Regions from separate parts of the Mesorhizobium sp. B2-3-14 genome, predicted to be linked through region 3. Evidence: predicted binding sites of a transcription regulator. Region 3 holds the regulator's gene; each other region holds the start of a gene.
The links. Region 3 encodes HrcA, which represses chaperone genes, less so after heat shock. Its sites were predicted from a motif close to GTTAGCACTCNCNNNNNGNGAGTGCTAAC; they were not measured.

Region 1 (7,949 bases), on a different contig from region 3:
CTGGGCGTTGTAGCCGAAGGTCGCGCCCTTGTTCTCAAGGATCTTGCCGGCAACGATCGAGGCTTCCGCACCAGCGTTGGCCGCGATCTGGCGGGCCGGAGCCTGCAGCGCACGACGAACGATGTTGATGCCGGCGGCCTGGTCGGCGTTGACGCCGGTCACCTTGATGTTGGCCGAAGCGCGCAGCAGGGCAACGCCACCGCCAGCAACGATGCCTTCTTCCACGGCCGCGCGGGTCGCGTTGAGGGCGTCATCGACGCGGTCCTTCTTTTCCTTGACTTCGACTTCCGTCGCACCGCCGACGCGGATCACCGCAACGCCGCCGGCGAGCTTCGCCAGACGTTCCTGCAGCTTCTCCTTGTCGTAGTCCGAGGTGGTCTCCTCGATCTGCTGCTTGATCTGGGCGACGCGGCCCTGGATCTCGGCCTTCTTGCCGGCGCCGTCGACGATGGTGGTGTTCTCCTTGGAGATCGACACCTTCTTGGCGCGGCCGAGCATGTTGAGGCCGACATTCTCGAGCTTGATGCCGAGGTCTTCCGAAATGACCTGGCCACCGGTCAGGATGGCGATGTCTTCCAGCATGGCCTTGCGGCGATCACCGAAGCCCGGCGCCTTGACGGCGGCGATCTTCAGGCCACCACGCAGCTTGTTGACGACCAGCGTGGCGAGCGCCTCGCCTTCGACGTCTTCCGAGATGATGAGCAGCGGCTTCGAGGTCTGCACGACTGCTTCGAGGACCGGCAGCATCGCCTGCAGGTTGGAGAGCTTCTTCTCGTGCAGGAGGATGTAGACGTCCTCCAGCTCGGCAACCATCTTGTCGGCGTTGGTCACGAAGTAGGGCGAGAGATAGCCGCGGTCGAACTGCATGCCTTCGACGACTTCGAGTTCGGTCTCGGCGGTCTTGGCTTCCTCAACCGTGATAACGCCTTCGTTGCCGACCTTCTGCATCGCTTCCGCGATCATCTTGCCGACCGACTCGTCGCCATTGGCCGAGATCGTGCCGACCTGGGCAACTTCCTCGGAGGTCTTGATCTTCTTGGCGGCCTTGCCGAGAGCAGCGACCACTTCGGTGACGGCCAGATCGATGCCGCGCTTCAGGTCCATCGGGTTCATGCCGGCCGCAACCGACTTGTGGCCTTCCTGGACGATCGACTGCGCCAAAACGGTCGCGGTCGTGGTGCCGTCGCCGGCGATGTCGTTGGTCTTCGAAGCAACTTCGCGGACCATCTGCGCGCCCATGTTCTCGAACTTATCTTCAAGCTCGATTTCCTTGGCGACGGTGACGCCGTCCTTGGTGATGCGCGGGGCGCCGAACGACTTGTCGATGACGACGTTGCGGCCCTTGGGACCGAGCGTGACCTTCACCGCGTCGGCGAGAATGTTGACGCCGCGCAGCATGCGCTCACGGGCATCGCGGGAGAATTTTACGTCTTTGGCAGCCATGTTTTAGCTCCTGGCAGGGGCTCGGATAGAGCCCGAAAAATTCAAGTTGAGGGTGAGGCCGATAATCAGCCGATGATGCCCATGATGTCGGATTCCTTCATGATCAGAAGGTCTTCGCCATTGAGCTTGACTTCGGTGCCCGACCACTTGCCGAACAGGATGCGGTCGCCGGCCTTGACGTCCAGCGGGACCAGCTTGCCAGCTTCGTCACGAGCGCCGGAGCCGACGGCGATGATCTCGCCTTCCTGCGGCTTTTCCTTCGCCGTATCCGGGATGATGATCCCGCCAGCGGTCTTGGATTCGGATTCGACCCGGCGAACGACCACGCGGTCATGAAGCGGGCGGAACTTCGACTTTGCCATTTTTTCTTCCTCGATGAGAACGGTGAGAAACAGTTCCTCCGTCCGGCGGCGCCGGACACATAGTTAGCACTCACCAAAGGCGAGTGCTAACGTGGCGCTGAAATAGGCCGCCGACCTGCCAGAGTCAAGGCGCGCGGAGCGCCTCTTGGTAGGACGGCGATGACTTATCGAAGCTTGGCCGAACCGAGCACCAGGAGCGGACAACGTTCCGCCAGGGGATAACTGCCGCTTGGCACGACGCGCACCTGGTCGAACCAACCGCGCGCCTCATCCTCCAGCATGGCCAGCGTTGCGAAGCTGTACCTTGTTTCGGAGCCCGCATAGACGTCGATCGTATTGATTGATGCCATGCTCCATCCGGTGCGTGCGGCAAGGGCCTCCCGATCCGGAAACAGCTTGTCGAATGCCGCACGGATTGCTTGCACATCGACGCTGCTGTCGCAGTCGCCGGTCGTGCACGCCATGGCGATCCGCCATTTGAGCGCGTGGAAATTCTCGATCCCGCCGGCCAGGACCAGAGCTTCGATGCCGCGCAGGTCATCCCCGGTTTCCGGCCGAGCGAACACGCGGATCGCCGCATGCCGGCCAGGCTTTAGCACCCTTGCGATTTCACCGAACAGCGAACCGCGCGCGGCCTTGGTATCGACCGCCGACAGGCAGCCGTCGCCGATGACCGCGTCGAAACTTTTCTGCTCGACCGGGAGGTCAAGCCAGTTGCCGGTCATCGCCCTTCGCGAGGTGTTGTCGCCGGCCCATACGCCGGAAATCATGGCAGCCGATTGATCGATCGCCAGCATCGATCTGCCTAGAACCGCCAGTTCAGGTGTCACCCCAAGCAGAAGGACATTGGCATTTCCGAGATCGAGTTCGCGCTCGAATATGCCGACGGTTTCCGGCGTCGGCCGGAGCGGGGCGTCCAGGAGCTTCCAGTGCCGATGATAACTATCCCAATGATTCGTCATGCAGACCCGTTGGAGCCCAGGAAAGTCTGGCATTGATTGATTAGAGCCGCTTAATGGAAGTGGGGATGGAAGCCAAGGGGTTAGCTGGTGGCGCGCATCATTGTCATAACGCATGAGCATGATCGGTTCCTGGGTCGCGGCGGCCTTCTGCTGCGCCGGAATAGCCGTTACATGCTTTTCGATATTCTCGAGGACCTGAAGAGGCGGGGCCATTCGGTCCGGATTCAGCCTGGCCTCTCCGGACAATCCAGCGCCGATGTCGCGGTTCTGCACGTCGATGCGACAACGACGCCGGCAGATTATCTCGACTATGCGCGGCGTTTTCCCTTATGCCTCAATGTCGGGGCCGCCGACATATCGAAACGGCGGGTAAGCGGAGCGCTTCTGGCCGAGGGCGACGGCTGGCTGGGCCCGGTCATCGTCAAAAGCAATCTCAACAACCAGGGCATTCCGGAGACACGGCTCAATCGGCGGTCGAGGCGTGCCGGCCAACCGGCACCCTTTGCGCACGTGCCAGCCATGCCGTCCTACGAGGTCTACCAATCCCGGGACGACGTTCCCGATGGCGTCCTCGATCGCGATGATCTGGTCGTGGAAAAGTTCATCCCGGAAAAAGAACCTGACGGCTTTGCGGTGCGCTTCTGGGTGTTTTGCGGAGAGCGCGAGCGCTGCACCCGCTACGTCTCGCCAAACAGCCTGGTCAAGGCATCGGAAACGATCCGGCGCGAGCCCGCCGCTGTTCCCGACGAACTGCGCGAACGGCGGCGTGAACTCGGCTTCGACTATGGGAAATTCGATTTCGTCATGCATGAGGGCAGGGCTGTTCTCCTCGATGCCAACAAGACGCCCGGCCGCCCGCAGAACCTGGTGAAGATGTTCGCGGCGGGCGCTTCCGACCTGGCCGATGGTTTCGAAGGCCTCATCCGCCGGGCGAGATAGGTCCCCGGTTGCCGGTCGCTAAAGAAACAGCCGCAACTGGGTGTGGATGATCGATCGGTAATCCTCGATGGTCCGGCGGCTTTCCACTTCGCCTTGCGCAAGCGCCAGGCGCACAACGCCGCCGGCGAGCTGGAAGATCAGCAGAACCATGCGTTCGAACTGCTCGTGCTTTTCCGGCTCGAGCAAGGCGATGACGTGGTCGCAGAACATCTTGGCTTGATGCCGGGTTTCGGCGATGTCGAGATTCTTCAGCGCCTTGTCGGCCTGGATGGCGTTCTGCAGATCCTGGATGGCCGGATCGCCGGCGACCCGGCTGAGGTAGTCGTCAAGCAGCCGATCGGACGCGACGATGACGTCCTTGGCTTCGCGGACATCGGCGACGATCGCCGCCAACCTGGCACGGCTGACCTCCGAGAACCGCTCATAGAGCATCGCCAGGATCGCCGACTTGTTGGGGAAGTAGTGGTAGACGGTGGCGATCGGCCCGCCCGCCAGCATGCCGACCTCCTTCATGGTGACGGCGTCGATGCCTTTCTCGCCGATCAGCCGCATGGTGGTCGACAGGATGGCGTCGATGCGCTCGCGGCTGCGCTCCTGCTTGGGCCTGCGCCTGGGCTCGGTGATCGTTCGACTGGCTTGCGTCATGCACCGATCTTTCGCACGAGTTCCCAAATTCAGGTTGACAAGAAATATGATCAAGTATCAGTTTCTGGAATGCTGACAGACTGTCAGCTTTTTTGCCGTGCGGCAAGGACGTTGGGAGGCGCCTATGGCTTCGACAAGCGCTGATCTTCAGGGCGAAGGCGACTGGCTGGTCGGCAATCCCAGCGGCGGGCAGCTCGCCTCGGCCCTGTGGATCGGGTCGGTCGGCCTGCTCATTCTCGGTCTGCAGCCCGTCCTGCTCGGCGCCCTCTTTACCGAGGGCCATGTCAGCGGCGACGAACTGGCGTTGGTCGCCACCGCCGAGATGATCGCCATCGCCATTGGTTCTGCAATCGTCGCGATGCTGCTTTCCGCCCACAACATGCGCTGGAAAAGTGCCGTCCTCCTGCTGCTCTTGGCGCTGGCCAATGTGTGGACCGCCTATGCCGCCGGCGCCAACACGCTGATGGCGGCCCGCGCGCTGGCCGGCCTTGCCGAAGGCGGCCTTGTCGCGGTCGCCACCGAACTGATTGCCCGTTCGCGGCGCGCCGAACGCATCGGCGGCTATTTCGTCACCATGCAGACCCTGGCGCAATGCGCTCTTGCCCTGGTGCTGGCGCTCTATGTCATTCCAGCCGCCGGGTCGGCTGGCGGCTTCCTCGTTCTTGCCGTCGTCTGCGTCGCGTCGCTGGTGGTCGCCTTTGCTGTCCCTGCCGATTATGCCGATCTGCCGAAGGACGAAAACCTCGCCAATGTGCTGACGGTTCCCTCGATCACCGCGCTGTTGTCGGTCTTCTGCTACTTCATGTTCTTCGGCGCCGTATGGGCCTTTCTGGAACCGCTTGGCGCCCAATTCGGCATCGATGGCCGCACCGTCGGGCTGATCGTCTCGGCCAGCCTCGCGGCGCAGGTGCTGGGCGCGATGACGGCGACCGTGTTCGAGGCGCGCATCGACTATCGGCTTGCCATCACGGCGATCGGCCTCGTCGCGCTTGTCGCCTCGCTCGTGCTTGCCAGCGGGCCCGGCCTCACGATGTTCTGGGTCGTCGCCCTGATCATGGGTTTTATCCTGCTGTTCATCGTGCCCTACCAGATCCGGCTGGCGATCACCGCCGACGAGACCCGCACCGCCGTGCTGCTGGTGCCGGCCGCCCAGCTTTTCGGCCTGGCGATCGGACCGGTCGCGGCGTCGCTGCTCATCGACGGCAAGGAGTTTCGCCCGGTTCCCGAGTTCGCCGCCGCAAGTGCTGTCGCCAGCGTGGCGTTGCTCGGCCTGTTTGTCCTGGCGGCGCGGCGTCGCCGCGCGATTGCGTGAGCCCCATGTCGAACAGCTGGAGCAACTGGTCCGGCTTTGTCACCGCCGAGCCGCGGCTGCTTGCCAGTCCGGCAGATGCCGGCGAACTCGGCGATCTCATTCGCACCGCACCCGGCCCGGTCCGCGTCGTCGGCGCCGGTCACTCCTTCACGCCATTGGTGAAGTCCCAAGGCACCATCCTGTCGCTGGAGAAGCTGGAAGGGCTGGTTGCGCATGACGCGAAAAGACATCAGGCGCGTGTGCGGGCAGGGACGCGGCTTGGTCCGCTTATGCACATGCTGCAAGGCATCGGCCAGGGCCTGCCCAATATGGGCGACATCGACCGCCAAGCGATAGGCGGCGCCCTGGGCACGGCCACCCATGGCTCGGGGCCGACGCTGGGCGCGTATCACACACAGCTGGAAACGGTGCAGATCGTCGACGGGCTTGGCAAGGTCCGCGACTTCAAGCGGGAAGGGGATCAGGAAACGATCCATGCGATCGGCGTTGCGCTTGGCGCCTTCGGTGTGCTCAGCGAAGTGACGTTGAACAACATCGCGACCTACCGGCTGCGGCGCCGCAAATGGGTGCTGCCGATAGCCGACATGCTGCGCGATTTCGAAACGATGATGAGCGAGCACCGGTCGGCCGAATTCTACTACATCCCATTTTCAGGCTACGCGCAGTTCATCGCCAGCGACTTCAGCACCGAGGCGACCACTCCGCGCCCGACCGACGATGACGAGGGCTCCCTGCGCACGCTGCGCCGCCTGCGCACCGGGCTTGCCTGGCTGCCGTCGCTGCGCCGCAGGCTGATCCTGGGCGCGGTCGCCAAGGTGCCGGCCGAGGATTACGTGCAGGACTGGCTCAACGTCTATGCGAGCGACCGGCAGACCAGGTTCAACGAAATGGAATATCACCTTCCGTTCGAGGAGGGGCCGAAGGCGCTGGCCGAGATCATTGAACTGACCGAGAAGCATTTTCCGGAAGTCTATTTCCCGACGGAAGTGCGGTCGGTGGCATCGGATGAATTTTGGCTCTCCCCTTTCCACAAAAGGCTCACCTGTTCCATCGCCATCCACCATGACGCGGCGAACGATCCGTTGCCGTTCATGCGCGCGGCCGAGCCGATCTTCCGCAGATATGGCGGCAGGCCGCACTGGGGCAAGATGCACAGCCTGAAAGCGGCCGACCTGAAAAAGCTCTATCCGCGCTGGGACGATGCGATGGCGGTGCGCCGCGACATCGATCCGCAAAACCGCTTCGTCTCACCCTATATGGCCGACCTGTTCGGCATCGAACCCAGTTCTTTCGGCATCCAGCCATGAAGGCGTATTTCGCCACGCTTTCGGATGCGCTGAGAGAGGCGGGCATTTTCCAACCCTGCCTGCTGCTCGACCTCGATCGGCTGGATGGCAACATTGCCCTGGTGAAGAAGCGGCTTGACCCCAGTCTTGCCGTCCGTTTGGTCGACAAGTCGCTCGCTTGCCTGCCGCTGCTCTCCCATATCGGCAAGGCGCTTGGAACCCACCGCCTCATGACCTTCCATCCGCCGATCACCGAGGCGGTGCTTAAGGCGTTCCCGGATGCGGATCTGCTGTACGGCAAACCGATGCCGGTTGGCGCGGCCAGGGCGGTGCTTTGCAGAGGCGACGTGGCTTGGTCGCGGGTCTGCTGGCTGATCGATACACAGGAGAGACTGGCGGAATATGGCGCGCTCGCCGACGAACTCGGCGCCGAATTGCGCATCGCTTTCGAAATCGATGTCGGACTGCATCGCGGCGGCTTTGCCGAACCGGCGGCCCTGTCGCGGGCGCTGAATGCGCTGCCTACCCACAAAGGGCTGCGCTGCGAAGGCGTCATGGCCTATGAGGCGCATGCGCCGCACATACCCGGCCTGTTCGGTGGACCGGCCAAGGCGTTGGCGCAAGCCTCCGAACAGGCCGCCGCTTTCGTCGCGCGCCTCGGCGCCGACCAGCGCCATGTCCTGAACATTGGCGGCAGCAAGACCGCGCTGCTTCATCATGGCGGCATTGCCAATGAAGTGTCGATGGGCTCGGCCTTCGTGCTGCCCGTCGATTTCGACACGCCCGGCCTTGAGGGCTTCCAGCCGGCGGCCTTCATCGCGACGCCAATCCTGAAAGTGGTCGAGCCGATGCTGCCTGGCCCGCCGGCGGTCTCGCGCCTGCTGCAGGCGCTGGGCCGGTTTCCGCGCAAGGGCTGCTATCTCTATGGCGGCAAGTGGATGGCCGAACCGGTGTTTCCCGAACGCATGACGACAAACGGCCTGCTTGGCCTGTCTTCCAA
Region 2 (7,949 bases), on a different contig from region 3:
AACATAATCGTAGATGCCGTTGCGCCAGCTGTCTCCCCAGCCATTGGCCGAGAAAAGCGCCTCTAACACGGCCGCGGGATCGAAGTCTTCCGGCAATCTCACTGCGCCGCGATAGACGACCAGCGGCCAGGACGGATGATTGGGCACCAGGCCATCATCGCCAAACCTGAACTCGTTCGCTTTGCGCGGCCTGACAAGGTCGGCCGCATGACGGCTGTCCGGTCTTGCGGCACCGGTCACCTGTTCGGCCACTTTCTTGATGCTTTGCAGGATGCTCATGACGTCGCCTCGCCTCGGGGAACCAACGCTGATTCAACCCGATGGCCATCGCTTGGTTCCCCGCGGGCTCGCGCCCGCCACCGCCGCGAGGCGGATCGCTGAAGATCAGGCGGACCTGCCGCCTCGCCCTGCCTGCAGCGCATTGTCCATCGCAGCGGCCGGCGAAACCATATCCGGCAGCAATATGTCGTTGCGGCGTGCGAAGGTGACCAGCGTCGCGCGCACCGTCTCCGGGTCGATCTCACCGGCGATGCCCGCCTTGCAGGCATTGAGGGCGACGGCATGGGCGCCGTTGCGGCTGGCGGCCGGCCAGTCCTGCAACAGCGCGTAGGCTTCCATCACGCTTTCGATCTTCCTCGGAAAGCCCATTCCGACCAGAATGGTCACCGGTTCTTCAAACTGCCAGCGATTCATGGCTTGTGCCTCCTCTCGATTGTGCGGACCCGCGGCGGGCCGAACACCGGAAGGCGCGGCCCGCCGCGTAAGGTTCATGGGACTGCCCGTAAGGTTCAGGGGACTGAATGTCAGCGCTCAGCCGCCGGCCGAGGCCTCGGACGCCTCCGACACCTGTTGCGCGGCCAGGAACATCAGCGTCGCGGCAACGGTCCGCCGCTTCCAGCCGGCGGCTTCGGCCCTGTCGAGCAGTTCCGCCAGCAGCGGCTTCAACGCACCGCGGCATTCGCTTTCATAGGCCAGGAACTCCTTTGCCTGATGTGTCGGCGCGGGCACGGGCCCAAGGTCAGCAAGCGCATCCATATCTCTCTCCCTTCAACCGATGCCCGCTCCCTGTCGAGGGAGCGGGCGGACTGGTCGGACCTCAGAAGTCCATGCCGGCGCCGGCCGGCATTGCCGGGCTGGCGGCTTCCTTCTTCGGCTTCTCGGCCACCATTGCCTCGGTGGTCACCAGCAGGCCGGCGACCGACGCGGCATCCTGCAGCGCGGTGCGCACCACCTTGGCGGGGTCGATCACGCCCTGGCCATAGAGATCGCCGAACTCGTTGGTCTGAGCGTTCCAGCCCCAGCCGAATTCGCCCTTCTCGCGCAGCTTGCCGACGATGATCGAGCCTTCAGCACCGGCATTTTCCGCGATCTGGCGGACCGGCGTCTCGATGGCGCGGCGCACGATCTCGACACCGGTCTTCTGGTCGGCATTGTCCGTCTGGACAGCATCGAGCGCCTTGGCGGCCCGAAGCAGCGCGACGCCGCCGCCGGGCAGCACGCCTTCCTCGACAGCCGCGCGGGTCGCGTGCAAGGCATCGTCGACGCGGTCCTTGCGCTCCTTGACCTCAACCTCGGTCGAGCCGCCGACGCGGATCACCGCGACACCACCGGCAAGCTTGGCCAGCCGCTCCTGCAGCTTCTCGCGGTCATAGTCGGAGGTGGTCTCCTCGATCTGGGCCTTGATCTGCGCGACGCGGCCCTGGATTTCTTCCTTGCGCCCGACGCCGTCGACGATGGTGGTGTTTTCCTTTTCGATCACCACCTTCTTGGCGCGGCCCAGCATCTCCAGCGTCACATTCTCGAGCTTGATGCCGAGATCCTCGGAGATCGCGGTGCCGCCGGTGAGGATCGCGATGTCTTCCAGCATGGCCTTGCGGCGGTCGCCGAAGCCCGGCGCCTTGACGGCCGCGACCTTGAGGCCGCCGCGCAGCTTGTTGACGACCAGCGTCGCCAGCGCCTCGCCCTCGACATCCTCGGCGATGATCAGCAGCGGCTTGCCCGACTGGACCACCGCTTCCAGCACCGGAAGCAGCGCCTGCAGGTTGGCGAGCTTCTTTTCGTGGATCAGCACGTAGGGCTCGTCAAGTTCGACGCGCATCTTGTCCTGGTTGGTGACGAAATAGGGCGAGAGATAGCCACGGTCGAACTGCATGCCTTCGACGACTTCCAACTCGGTCTCGGCTGTCTTGGCTTCCTCCACCGTAATGACGCCTTCATTGCCGACCTTCTCCATCGCTTCGGCGAGGAAGCGGCCGATCTCGGCGTCGCCATTGGCGGAGATGGTACCGACCTGCGCGATCTCGTCGTTGCGGGTCACCTTGCGGGCGTTGGCCTTCAGCTCGGCGACGACGGCGTCCACCGCCTTGTCGATGCCGCGCTTCAGGTCCATCGGGTTCATGCCCGAGGCAACGGCCTTGGCGCCCTCCTTGACGATGGCCTGGGCCAGCACGGTCGCGGTGGTGGTGCCGTCGCCAGCAAGGTCATTGGTCTTGGAGGCGACTTCGCGCACCATCTGCGCGCCCATGTTCTCGAACTTGTCCTCAAGCTCGATTTCCTTGGCGACGGTGACGCCATCCTTGGTAATGCGCGGCGCACCGAACGACTTGTCGATGACGACGTTGCGGCCCTTGGGACCGAGCGTCACCTTCACCGCATTGGCCAGGATATCGACGCCGCGCAGCATCTTCTCGCGCGCTTCGGTATGGAATTTTACCTCTTTGGCAGCCATTGGATCACTCCTCTATCTCTAGGCAGCATTCGTTGACTGGTGGATTTTCTAAGAAGCCGTCAGGCGGCCTTCTTCACTTGCGCGGTCTGTTCGATCACGCCCATCACGTCACTTTCCTTCATGATGAGCAGATCCTCGCCATTGAGCTTGATCTCGGTGCCGGACCATTTGCCGAAAAGGATACGGTCACCCACCCTGACATCCAGCTCGGTCAGTTTGCCGCTGTCGTCGCGCGCGCCGGGACCGACGGCGATGACTTCGCCTTCCTGCGGTTTTTCCTTGGCGGTATCGGGAATGATGATGCCGCCGGAGGTCTTTTCCTCGGCCTCGATGCGGCGGACCAAGATACGGTCATGCAATGGACGGAACGCCATGTCGTTCTCCTCTTGGGACAAACAGGTTTTCAGCTTCCTCCACACCGGACCGGCAATTCGGGCCGATGCGGAATGCGGCGACCCTTTGTCAGGCATCGCGCGCGCATATCGAGCTAGTTTTCCCTTTTTTCGGTTTCAAGAGGCCGGCCAGAAAATTTTAGCACTCACGCCGTCGGAGTGCCAACTCACTGTTATAGCGGTCTTATTCGCTCTGCGTCGGGAGCCGCCCCTTGAATTTACGCCTAGATCCGGCAAAATTATCCGAGCCGGTACCATCGCCGGCGCCGGAACCGCTCACCCTCTGAAGGAGTTGTTTACCGACGGCGCACATTGATGGGCCGAGAGACTTTTTCGCCGTTGCGGCCACCGCTGCCGCCGAAAGGAGACACGAATGATCGCAAGCGTCAGCAAGGAGTTCCGCCTCCAGATGGAAGGCTATGGCCTGACCACCGCACAAATCCATTACCGTCTGCCTGACCATCGGAGCCTGCTGCAGCTTTATGTCTGGCAGGACTACGACCTGGCGCCGGAGTTCCCCGAACTCAAGGGCTTTCTCTCCTATTGGGAGCGCGAATTGGACGGGCCGCTTCACTCCGTCCACATCGCCCACCACCGGCTCATCACCCCATCGGAATGGCGGGCGGTCGACGGTGTCATCACGGTCCAGTAAGGGCGGCGTCATCGCGCGGTGCTGACCTTACCAGAAGCCGACCAGCGACCTCACCATCGCCTTCGCACCCGCCGTCTGCGAGCAAGCTTCAGATACGATGATTGACCAGCGCCACGCCGAGCCCGGCAAGGATCGAGCCGCGGGTTCCCGGCACCAGCTACCTTGCGCCGCTTGCCGGGGACCGCGCAAGGGCCAGTGAGGCGATGCCGGCCGCCGCCAGGTCCGCCATCGAGAACCAGCGGATCAGCGTTCGTCGATGAGATCGCAGTGCCGCCACGGCCACGTTGGATGCCCTCACAAAGCCAGGCTTCCCTGCTCCGCCCCCTCGGCATTGGGATCGCCGGGCGCCGTTGCCCAGGCGAGTTCGACCAGCGTCACGGTGCGCTTCCCCGTGCCGTCGACCTGGCAGACGATGAGGCCCTGCTCCTCGATATAGGTGAGCAGCCGCCGGGCGCGGCGCATGGAATGCGAGCCGTAGGCGCGGGCGATCGCGCCATCGCTCGGGCACGGCCAGCCCTCCTTCGCCGCGCGCGCGATCATCATGAACACGCCTTGCATGTCCTCGGGCAGCAGCGAAGCGCGCACCGAGACGTCACGCCACACATCGTCCTCGCTGGCTTCGGCCCCCAGCCCGGCACGGGCGCGCGTCAACATGCGGCGGAAGGCGGGCAGATCAGGCACGACCGAGGCGAGCCCCTCGATGCGGCAGCGCACGACAAACTCCTGGTAGAGCACCCCGATCACGCGGAAGCCCGCGTCGGGTTGTGCAAGAATGGCGCGCAGCACGCGGTCCACCCGCTCGCGCCGCTCCGCCAGATCCTCGGCGCTGACTTGCGGCTCCGCCGGTTCGGGGCGGATTTCCAGCGCAGCCGACTTCGCTGCCATCAACTGGTCGAGCAGGTCCGGCGACGCCACCCGGCGCGGCGCGCGCATCGTCTCGGGCGGCGGGGCGGCCAGGATGATGGCGCGGGCATCCTCGAGCGCCGCCTCCGGCAGCGGCATCAGCTTGGGCGTGCCGTTGCGCGGGCTGGTGTCGGTCGGGCCGATGCGCAGGCCGAGCGGCCGGCGCGACAGTGCCGGCCCCAGCGCCATGAACTGGCCGCGCTCCAGATCGCGGAAGGCCTCCGCCTGCCGCCGCTCCATGCCCAGGAGATCGGCCGCGCGCGCCATATCGATATCGAGGAAGGTGCGGCCCATCAGGAAATTGGAGGCTTCCGCCGCGACGTTCTTGGCGAGCTTGGCCAGCCGCTGCGTGGCGATGATGCCGGCAAGCCCGCGCTTGCGGCCCCGGCACATCAGGTTGGTCATGGCGCCGAGCGAAAGCTTGCGCGCCTCGTCCGACACCTCGCCGGCCACCGCCGGCGCGAAAAGCTGAGCTTCGTCGACCACCACCAGCATCGGGTACCAGTGGTCGCGCGCGACCTCGAACAGCCCGCCGAGGAAAGCGGCGGCGCGCCGCATCTGGTTCTCGGCATCGAGGCCTTCGAGGTTGAGCACGGTCGAGACGCGGTGGATGCGCGCCCGCTCGCCGGCCGCCTGCAGGCCGCGCTCGGTATGCTCCTCGGCATCGATCACCAGATGGCCGTAGCGTTCGCCCAGAGATACGAAGTCGCCTTCCGGATCAATGATGGTCTGCTGCACCCAAGGCGCGCTCTGTTCCAAGAGGCGCCGCAAGAGGTGCGACTTGCCGGACCCCGAATTGCCCTGCACCAGAAGGCGGGTCGCCAGCAACTCCTCGAGATCGAGTTTCGCCGGCGCGCCCGCTGTCGTGTGTCCCATCTCGATCGCAACGGTCATGCCAGACTCATCAGCTCCTTCGCGGACGGGCTTAGCAATCCGATCGCGGCCCGTCGAGCGTGGCATGGCCGGCGATTCGCGTTGCGCACAGCCGAGACAATGAAGATCTGGCCGCGATGGACGGCCGCAATCCGGCGGGCCTGCCGGATTGCGGCCCTGACCTGTGGATAGTAACCACCTGTTCACCATGGGCCGGCGTTTCGATTGCGGCGGCCGGCCAGCCGCTTAGCCTGGCCTCTGCATCGCCCCCCAAAGCGATGCACCCCAACGCCCCCAAATGGCGGCCGGCGTTTTCAAGTTTCTCTCCAAACGTATACGCCGGTCGCCACCCCTTTCGACTACAGCCTCGGCGCCTCATGCGGCTCGACCTGTCCTGGGACTGGCGGCAATCGCGGCGCGTCCAGACCCTCGAAGGGATCACGCCAGGCGTTGATCGCTTCAAGCCGCCGATACCAGCGATCGACCAGTCGATAGTCGCCGAGCGGCAGGCCCGCGACATCGTTGAAAGGCAGGAAGGTCGCCATGCGGAAGTCGGCATAAGAAACTTCGTCTCCGACCAGCCATTGCCGGCCCGCAAGCGCGGTCTCCAGGATCGCCGCCGTCGTGTGAAACAGTTTCAGCCCATCCTCGACCAGTTGGTGATCGATCGGCCCGATGTGATAACGCTGCTTGGTGCCGCGCTCGAAATGCACCATGTCGCAGGCCCGCATGAAATTCTCCTTGCCCCAACTCAGCCAGCGGATCATCTCGGGCTCATCGTCGCCGCTGCGCCAGAAATCGGACCCCATGTCGCGCGACAACCGGCAGGCTATGGCGTCGGCCTCCCACAAGCTTCCGCCGAGCCAGACCAGTATGGGCAGGGAAAGGTTGGGGTTGAGGGGCCGGAATCGCTCCGCTTGCCCCGGCGCGAACGGCGACGCGAATTCGAAGGTCACCCTCGCCCCGAGATGACGCGCCACCGCGACCCCCAGGCGCGGATTGGGGTTGCGGCTGAAGTACAGTTTTGTTTCCACCCCAGCCGGCATCGGCTCGACTTCGTCACTCATGAATGCCTCTCCTTGTCTCGGCGACCGTCGCCAGATCAAGGACGGATGCGGCTGGTGCAATCCGACAAATCATCCACTCCCCGTGCGCCGGGCGGAACGAGCAGCCTATCGAAACAGGATGGGTTGCGCAAAGTTTGGGTTGACGGTCTCCGACGACGAGGCGACACTTCATCCCACAGCAAGGCAGGAGGAAATACGATGGACGAGCCCGACCGCTGGCGCCACATGTCGAGCGCGCCAAAAGACGGCAGCCGGATCCTCGTGACGGTCCGCCCATCCGAGCAGGGGCCGGCGGAAGTCGACCTCGCCTACTGGTCACGCGCCGATCAGTTCGGTGACGAGGGCTGGCGCGCCTCCGATTCCTCGCCCGGCCGCGTCGTCGAATATGCCGAACCGGAGCTGAAGTGCTGGATGCCGATGCCCTCGGCCAATCTCAGCCGGGGCGCCTCGATGCCGGCGCCGTGGGAAGGCGACGACGCGCAACAGCTGGACGGCTCGGGGATTTAGCGCGCCGACCGCTTCGTCCTGTCAGAACAGAAACGCCGCCGTCACCGGATTCGGACCGTTACGGCCGTCAGCCGAATCCATACCGGCGATCGTCTCCAGGTCCTGTGCGTCCAGTTCGAAATCGAAGACATCGAAATTGGCCGCGATGCGGTCCTGGCGCACCGACTTCGGGATGACGATCAGCCCTTGCTGGAGATGCCAGCGGATCATTGTCTGCGCGGTGGACTTGCCGTGTTTGCGGGCAATGCCTGATATGGTCGGGTCGCTCAGCAACCGGCCGCTGCCCAGCGGACTCCAGCTTTCCGTATGGATGTCGTGCCGGGCGTGAAATTCCCTCAGATCGCGCTGCTGGAAGCGCGGGTGCAGCTCGATCTGGTTGACGACGGGCGTCACGCCCGTCTCGCCGATGATGCGCTCCAGATGATCCCTGTTGAAATTCGAAACGCCGATCGACTTGATGCGGCCGGCCTGCTGCAGCTCGACGAGCGTCTTCCACGCCTCGACATATTTGTCCTGGCTGGGCACCGGCCAATGGATCAGGAACAGGTCGAGCTGCTCGACGCCGAGCTTCTTCATCGTGTCGTCGAAGGCCCGAAGCGCCGCATCGCGCTGGTGCGCGCCGTTGCGCAGCTTCGAGGTGATGAACAGCTCTGCCGCCGGCACGCCGGCGGCGCGGATCGCCTCGCCGACCCCTTCCTCGTTCCGGTAGCCCTCGGCGGTGTCGATCAGCCGGTAACCGGCCTGGATCGCCCAGCCCACCACCTGCGCCGTGATGTCGTGATCGACCTGCCAGACGCCAAGGCCAAGCTGGGGAATGGCGGTGCCGT
Region 3 (7,949 bases):
ACCTGTTCGGCGGTCGGGCTGCGCAAGCGGTTCTGGCTGCAGACGAAGAGGACGTTTTTCAAGGTTTAGCGCGCCAAGTCCGCCACCACGGCGTCGAGCACGATCATGCCGGCCGGCGTGGCACGCAGGCGGGCGTTGCCGATCGGCGCCACCAGCCCCTCGCCCTGCAGCACCGACAGCCGAGCGCTCGACAGCTCGCGCCCGGAGAAGGCCTCGTAGCGCGAGAGGTCGATGCCTTCGGCGAGCCTCAGCCCCATCAAAAGAAACTCGTCCGCCTCTTCGGAGCGCGTCAGCAGCTCGCCGCCGGTGATGCCATGGCCCTTGGCCTCGACCAGATTGGCCCAGGTTTCCGGCATCCGTTCGGCGATGGTCACCACACGATGGCCGTTCTCGACGAAGCGGCCATGCGCGCCGGGGCCGACGCCGACATATTCGCCGTAGCGCCAATAGGTCAGATTGTGCCGGCTCTCGGCCCCCGGCCTGGCGTGGTTGGAGATCTCGTAGGCCGGCAGGCCGTGCGCCGACGTGATTTCCTGCGTCAGTGCATAGAGATCGGCGGCGTGGTCGTTGTCGGGAACGACGAATTTCTTCGCCGCGTGCAGCGCATGGAAGGGCGTGCCTTCCTCGATGGTCAGCTGGTAGAGCGACAGGTGGTCGGCGGCATGGCCGATCGCCTGTTCGAGTTCCGCCTGCCAATCCTCCGGCGTCTGCCCAGGCCGCGCATAGATCAGGTCGAAGGACAGGCGCGGAAAGATTTCGCGCGCGAGCCCGATGGCGTGCAAGGCTTCGCTTACATTGTGCAGCCGGCCGAGAAAGCGCAAATCCTTGTCGTTCAGCGCCTGCACGCCGAGCGAGACGCGGTTGACACCGGCGGCGCGGTAACCGCGAAACCGCTCCGCCTCGACCGAGGACGGGTTGGCCTCGAGCGTCACCTCGATGCCGTCAGGCACTGTCCAATTCCTGGCCACGGCGTCCAGAACCCTGGCCACGGTTTCCGGCTTCATCAGCGACGGCGTGCCGCCGCCGAGGAAGATGCTGGTCACTTCGCGTGGCCCGGTGCGCTGGCGCATCGTTGCCAACTCGGCCTCGAAGGCGGCGGCGAAGCGCTCCTGGTCGACCGGCTGGTGGCGGACATGGCTGTTGAAGTCGCAATACGGGCACTTGGCGGCGCAGAACGGCCAATGCACGTAGACGCCGAAGCCGGGACCGCGGTCGAGCGCCATGGTGGTGCCGGGTCCGATCATGCCGAGCCAGGCCTCACCGAACCAAGCCGGGCTTGGGCGAATTTCTGGAAGGCGCGGGCGCGGTGCGACAGCGCCGTCGCCTGGCCGGGTTTCCAGCCGTGCTTTTCCTCCGCGCTCATCTCGCCGAAGGTCTTGTCGAAGCCATTGGGCAAAAACACCGGATCGTAGCCGAAGCCGAGCTCGCCGCGCGGCGGCCAGACCAGCGTGCCCTCGGCCTCGCCGCGATAATATTCGGCCTCGCCGTCGGGAAAGGCGAGGCAGATGACGGCGACAAAGCGGCCCGTGCGCCGTTCGGGCGTGGCCGCGCCGACTTCCTGCATCGCCACTTCGGTGCGCTGCATGGCCATGGCGAAATCGCGCGAACCGTCCGGAGTCTCGGCCCAGTTCGCGGTATAGACGCCGGGCGCGCCGTCGAGCGCGTCGACGCAGAGGCCGGAATCGTCCGACAGTGCCGGCAGGCCGGTCGCCTTTGCGGCGGCAAAGGCCTTGATGTAGGCGTTTTCCTCGAAGGTGGTGCCGGTTTCGTCCGGTTCGGGCAGGCCATACGCCTTGGCTGATTTCGCCTCGAAGCCGAACGGTCCCATCAGCTCGGCGAATTCGCGCAGCTTGCCTTCATTGTGGCTGGCGACGACGATCTTCTTGCCATCAAGCGTATGGAGGTTTGGCGAATGCATCAAAGGCCCCAGATTCTCGGCTCGGCGAACTCGATCGAATTGCCCGAAGGGTCGCGTATATAGATCGAACGGCCGCCTTGCGGCCATTCGAATTCGCTTTCGACGGCGATTTTCTTCGCCAAGAGATGGGCTTTCCAGCCGTCGATTTCAGCGGCGTTTGCGGCAAAGCACAGATGGCCTTCGCCGACCGTGCCGTGCGGCGGCACCTTCAGCCGCGCATCGGACGCCGGCGGAATCTTGGTCGCCTCGGCGTTGAAGATCAGCAGCACGCCCGGGCCACAGCGGAAGAAAAGGTGGCGGCCTTCTACCTTGCCAAGCAGGGTGAGGCCGAGGATATCGGTGTAGAAGACCTCTGCTTCAGCGAGGTCGGTGACATAGAGGGCGGATTCAAGAATGGCAGAGGGAGTCACGAGGCACCCCCCTCTGGCCTGCCGGCCATCTCCCCCGCAAGGGGGGAGATCGGCAGCGTGAGCGCCAGCTCATGGTATTCTATGCTGATTATTGGCGAAGCTCTCGACAACATCCGATCTCCCCCCTTGCGGGGGAGATGCCCGGCAGGGCAGAGGGGGGCGCCCAGGCTCGGCATCGAAAACTCAGGCCACCGCCATCTGCTGCAGGCTGACCAACCGGGAAATGCCCTTCTTGGCCAGGCCCATCAAGGCCGCGAACTGCTCTTCGGAGAAGGGCTCGCCCTCGGCGGTGCCCTGGATCTCGACGATGCCGCCCTTGCCGGTCATGACGAAATTGGCGTCGGTGCCGGCCGAGGAATCCTCGATATAATCGAGATCGATGACCGGCTGGCCGTCATGGATGCCGCAGGAAATCGCCGCGACATGATCCTTCAGCACTTTCGAAACACTGGCCATCTGCCGCGCTTCCATCCAGCGCAGGCAGTCATACAGCGCCACCCAGCCGCCGGTGATCGAAGCGGTGCGGGTGCCGCCATCGGCCTGGATGACGTCGCAGTCGACGGTGATCTGCTGTTCGCCCAGCGCCTGCAGGTCGACCACGGCGCGCAGCGAACGGCCGATCAGCCGCTGAATCTCCAGCGTGCGGCCGCCCTGCTTGCCGGCGGAGGCCTCGCGGCGCATGCGCTCGCCTGTCGAGCGCGGCAGCATGCCATATTCGGCCGTCACCCAGCCCTTGCCGGAATTGCGCATCCAGCCAGGCACCTTTTCCTCGAGGCTGGCGGTGCACAGGACATGCGTGTCGCCGAACTTCACCAGGCACGAGCCTTCGGCATGCTTGGAGACGCCGCGCTCGAAGGATATGGCGCGCATTTCGTCGAATTGGCGTTTGGAGGGGCGCATTCGGCCTGCTTTCTTGTCATTTTTTTGAATCGTGGCCGGCTTTTAGACGCATGCAGGGCACGGCGCAAAGGAAAAGGGGCGGTGACCCGACACAGACACCGGGTTGCGCGCGGCCCACCGAAGTCTATATCCTTGAACCGGAGGTTTTTAGCCGAATGACCAAGGCAGTCGATCCCGCCTCGCAGTCGCTGGCTCTTCAGTCGCTCGACATGCGCTCGCGCGACATCTTCCGGCGCATCGTCGATTCCTATCTGCGGGACGGCGAACCCGTGGGCTCGCGCAGCCTGTCGCGCATCCTGCCGTCCTCGCTGTCGCCCGCCACCATCCGCAACGTGATGAGCGACCTCGAGCATCTCGGGCTGATCTACGCGCCGCACATCTCGGCCGGGCGCCTGCCAACCCAGGCTGGCCTGCGTTTCTTCGTCGATGCCTTCATGGAGCTTGGCGACCTCTCCGACGAGGAGCGTCGTACCATCGAGGCGCAGGTGCGGGCCTCCGGCTCCGGCGCGACGCTGGAGCATATGCTGACCGAGGCCAGCCAGATGCTGTCAGGCATGTCACGCGGCGCCGGCCTGGTGCTCGCGGCCAAGAACGAGGTGGCGCTGAAGCACATCGAATTCATCCAGCTGGAGCCGACCAAGGCGCTTGCGGTGCTGGTGTCGCAGAATGGCGATGTCGAAAACCGTGTCGTCGAGTTGCCCGCCGGCATCACCGTCTCGCAACTGCACGAGGCCTCGAATTTCCTCAACGCGCATATTCGTGGCCGCACGCTGGCCGAGGCGCGCACCGAGATCGCCCGCATCAAGGAAGAGACGAGAGCCGCCCTCGACACGCTGTCGCAGGACCTCGTCGAGAAGGGGCTTGCGGTGTGGGCGGGCGCCGAAAGCGGCCTGCCTGCCCGGCTCATCGTGCGCGGCCGCGCCAATCTGCTGGAAAACGTCACCGCCCAGGCCGACATCGAACTCTTGCGCCACCTGTTCGAGGACATGGAGACGCAGGACGGGCTGATCCAATTGCTCGACCTCGCCGAGCAGGGATCTGGCGTGCGCATCTTCATCGGCTCGGAAAACAAGCTGTTCTCGCTGTCGGGCTCGTCGCTGGTGGTGGCGCCCTATCGCGACAAGGACGCCCGCGTCGTCGGCGCGCTCGGCGTCATCGGCCCGACAAGGCTGAACTATGCCCGCATCGTGCCGATGGTGGATTATACGGCACAGCTGATTTCCCGCATGCTGAGGTAAGGAGTCCGAGGAATTATTGCTTTGGTTTCCATGCCGGAATTCGACCGCGAACGACTTTCCTGGCGGGACCGTAAATCCAGACAGGCTGCAAAGGAGAAAAAGAATGGCGCTGGAATCGTTCAAGGCCCAGATCAGTCTGCTGCTCGAGGAGATGGTCAACCAGCCGGAGGACCAGCACGAAATTCAGGAACAGCTGCGCGAAAAACTGCGCGAGATGCGCGCCATGGGCCTGCCATTGCCGGCCGATCTCGTTGAATTGGAAAAACGCCTGGACGACGATTTTTACGCTGCCGGGACCTGATCCGAGAAGTTTTGCGCATCGTGCGAACGGAACCCACGGGCAAACCGATCGTTGCTTTCCTTCATGACGGATTGGAGGAAGTGATGCGATTGGCCGGACTGGCGCTGTCCGCACTGTTTGTCACGACCGCGGCGCTCGCCCAGCAAGCCGATCAGCCTGTGCTCAAAGGCCCGGCCGCCTTCGGCGACTGGCGGGCGGACAGGCCCGGCGTGCGCCGGCTGATCAAGCCGGAAGACCTGCCGAAACCCTATGTCACCAAATCCGCCTCCAACAGCGCCGGCGTGATCGACATGCCGGCGGACGCAAAGCCGCATTTGCCGCCGGGGTTTTCGGCCGAGTTGATCGCCTCGGGGATCGACAATCCGCGCGTCGTGCGCATCGCACCCAACGGCAACCTGTTCGTTGCCGACAGCAAGGCCAGCCAGGTTCGGGTCTATCGCCTGGCAAAGGGCAGCGCGAAAGCCGCGGAGAAAAGCATCTTTGCCGGCGGTCTCAACCGGCCCTATGGCATTGCCTTCTATCCCCCGGGCAAGGACCCGCAATGGGTCTACGTCGCCAACAGCGACAGCATCGTGCGATTTGCCTACGGCAATGGCGACCTGAAGGCCTCGGGCGAGCCGCAAACCATCGTCGCCGACATTCCTTCGACCCACCACTGGACCCGCGACATCGCCTTCTCGCCCGACGGCAAGACACTTTATCTTTCCGTCGGCTCCGGCTCGAATGTCGCCGAGAACATGGGCGAGAGGCCCAGGGGCGGGCTCGACGCCTGGGTCAAGGCTGAGCCGCTCGGCGCCAGTTGGGGTTCCGAGGCGGGCCGGGCCGAGGTCCGGGCCTTCGATCCCGACGGCAAGAACGGCCACACAGTCGCCACCGGCTTGCGCAACTGTTCGGGCATGACCGTCCAGCCGGCGACCGGCGCGCTATGGTGTGTCGTTAACGAGCGCGACGGGCTCGGCGACAATGTGCCCGCCGAATACGCGACATCGGTCAGGGAAGGCGCCTTCTATGGCTGGCCCTGGTATTATATCGGCGACAATGAGGACCCGCGCCACAGGGGCGAGCGGTCCGATCTCGCCGGCAAGGCTGACAGTCCCGACGTGCTGATGCAGGCGCATTCGGCGCCGCTCAATATCGCCTTCTACGATGGCAAGGATTTGCCCGCCGACACCGGCTTTCCCCAGGACTATCGAGGCGACGCCTTCGTTGCCCTGCACGGTTCGTGGAACCGCGGCAACAGGACCGGCTACAAGGTGGTCCGGCTTCTGTTCAAGGACGGCAAGCCAACCGGCGAATACGAGGATTTCATGACCGGCTTCGTCGTTTCCAATGGCGAGGTGTGGGGCCGCCCGGTCGGTGTTGCGGTGGCCGGCGACGGATCCTTGATCGTCTCCGAGGACGGCAACGGCACGATCTGGCGCGTGACTTATAGTGGCGACCGCTCCTGACCCTTGCTTGCGAACCGGGCCATTGCCGTCTGGTGCAAGCGAATCCCGCGCTCAGGGCGTTCTCCCCGAGGCCGCCTCGTGCGACAAGGGCGCGACTGCCCTTGGACGCCAGCGCCATGACCCTCACCGGATTCCTCGCCTATAGTGCCGCACTCGGTATCGCCGCCGCCATTCCTGGCCCCGGCATTACCGCGCTGGTCGCGCGTGCGCTGGGCTCGGGCTTTCGCTCGTCGCTGGCCATGTCCTTCGGACTCATGCTGGGCGATCTCACCTACCTGACCGCCGTGGTGCTGGGCCTCGCCTTCGTCGCGCAGGAGTTCGGCATGGTTTTCCTGGCCATCAAATGGGCCGGCGTCGCCTACCTGGCTTTCCTCGGCTGGCGCTTCTGGACCGCCGGCATCACACCTGAAACCGTCGAAGCCAGGAAGGGAAAGGGCGGCTTGCTGTCGAGCTTCGTCGCCGGCCTCACCGTGACGCTCGGCAACCCCAAGACGATGATCTTCTACCTCGCCATCACGCCGACCATCGTCGACCTGAAGACGATCACGCTTGCCGATTACGGCATTCTCGTCGCGCTGACGGTCGTCGTCCTGTTCGTCGTGCTGGTTCCTTACCTGGCGCTGGCGGCCAAGGCGCGCTGGTTCCTGAAGTCGCCGCGCGCGCTGAAGGTGCTGAACCGCACCGCCGGCGCCTTCATGGTTGGCGCGGCGGCGGCGATCGCCGCTCGTCAGTAGGTCGTTTCGGCCAAACCATTCCCTGCCCCGGCTGTTTCGGGAAATGCTTTTCCGAGGGCCAGGCGTTTTCAGCACGCGCCCCACTCGGATATTTTCCAGCCGCAGCCTATCTTGCGCGGTTGAAAGCCCTATTCTGTCGGCTACTGCCAATTGCCTGAAATCCAGGGAGCGAAACCAATGAACAAGCCCGTCACTTCAGCCCGCGTGCCCGGCCGCGGCCGCATCTACGATTCCATCACCGACACGATCGGCGACACGCCCCTGGTACGGCTCGACAAGTTCGCCAAGGAGAAGGGCATCGTCGCCAATCTGGTCGCCAAGCTCGAATTCTTCAATCCGATCGCCTCGGTCAAGGACCGTATCGGCGTAGCGATGATCGAGGCGCTGGAAGCGGCCGGCAAGATTGCCCCCGGCAAGACCACGCTGATCGAACCGACATCCGGCAACACCGGCATCGCGCTCGCCTTCGCCGCCGCCGCCAAGGGCTACAAGCTGATCCTGACCATGCCGGAGACAATGTCGGTCGAGCGCCGCAAGATGCTGGCGCTGCTCGGCGCCGAACTGGTGCTGACCGAAGGCCCGAAAGGCATGAAGGGCGCCATCGCCAAGGCCGACGAACTGGCCGCGACGATCCCCAACGCCATCATTCCGCAGCAGTTCGAAAACCCGGCCAATCCAGAGATCCATCGCAAGACGACGGCGGAGGAAATCTGGAACGACACCCAGGGCGGGATCGACATCTTCATCGCCGGCATCGGCACTGGCGGCACCATCACCGGCGTCGGCCAGGTCCTGAAGAAGCGCAAGCCCGCGCTGCATGTCGTCGCCGTCGAGCCGGATGCTTCGCCGGTGCTGTCGGGCGGCCAGCCCGGCCCGCACAAGATCCAGGGCATCGGCGCCGGCTTCGCGCCAAAAATCCTCGACACCACGGTCTATGACGAGATCGTCAAGGTCTCGAACGAGGATTCGGTCGCCAATGCGCGCCTCATCGCCCGCCTCG

Region 1: the regulator HrcA is predicted to act here: its motif matches at 1,868-1,896, upstream of groES (co-chaperone GroES).
Region 2: the regulator HrcA is predicted to act here: its motif matches at 3,259-3,287, upstream of FJ950_RS19630 (co-chaperone GroES).

Annotation. Positions count from the first base shown of each region.
Region 1 covers NZ_VFVP01000004.1:397,425-405,373, reverse strand. The annotation lists gene groL (chaperonin GroEL) at 1-1,443, opposite strand, end outside; gene groES (co-chaperone GroES) at 1,509-1,805, opposite strand; gene FJ950_RS13685 (methyltransferase domain-containing protein) at 1,970-2,887, opposite strand; gene FJ950_RS13680 (hypothetical protein) at 2,939-3,706, shown strand; gene FJ950_RS13675 (TetR family transcriptional regulator) at 3,725-4,351, opposite strand; gene FJ950_RS13670 (MFS transporter) at 4,476-5,663, shown strand; gene FJ950_RS13665 (D-arabinono-1,4-lactone oxidase) at 5,669-6,970, shown strand; gene FJ950_RS13660 (alanine racemase) at 6,967-7,949, shown strand, end outside.
Region 2 covers NZ_VFVP01000007.1:208,923-216,871, reverse strand. The annotation lists gene FJ950_RS19650 (cupin domain-containing protein) at 1-279, opposite strand, end outside; gene FJ950_RS19645 (DUF982 domain-containing protein) at 385-693, opposite strand; gene FJ950_RS19640 (hypothetical protein) at 811-1,035, opposite strand; gene groL (chaperonin GroEL) at 1,097-2,728, opposite strand; gene FJ950_RS19630 (co-chaperone GroES) at 2,788-3,102, opposite strand; gene FJ950_RS19625 (usg protein) at 3,494-3,772, shown strand; gene FJ950_RS19620 (ATP-binding protein) at 4,067-5,569, opposite strand; gene FJ950_RS19615 (glutathione S-transferase family protein) at 5,908-6,615, opposite strand; gene FJ950_RS19610 (hypothetical protein) at 6,814-7,122, shown strand; gene FJ950_RS19605 (aldo/keto reductase) at 7,144-7,949, opposite strand, start outside.
Region 3 covers NZ_VFVP01000008.1:29,659-37,607, reverse strand. The annotation lists gene FJ950_RS20270 (low molecular weight protein tyrosine phosphatase family protein) at 1-62, opposite strand, end outside; gene hemW (radical SAM family heme chaperone HemW) at 66-1,244, opposite strand; gene rdgB (RdgB/HAM1 family non-canonical purine NTP pyrophosphatase) at 1,241-1,918, opposite strand; gene FJ950_RS20255 (VOC family protein) at 1,918-2,328, opposite strand; gene rph (ribonuclease PH) at 2,512-3,228, opposite strand; gene hrcA (heat-inducible transcriptional repressor HrcA) at 3,384-4,466, shown strand; gene FJ950_RS20235 (hypothetical protein) at 4,570-4,767, shown strand; gene FJ950_RS20230 (sorbosone dehydrogenase family protein) at 4,851-6,215, shown strand; gene FJ950_RS20225 (LysE family translocator) at 6,332-6,949, shown strand; gene cysK (cysteine synthase A) at 7,127-7,949, shown strand, end outside.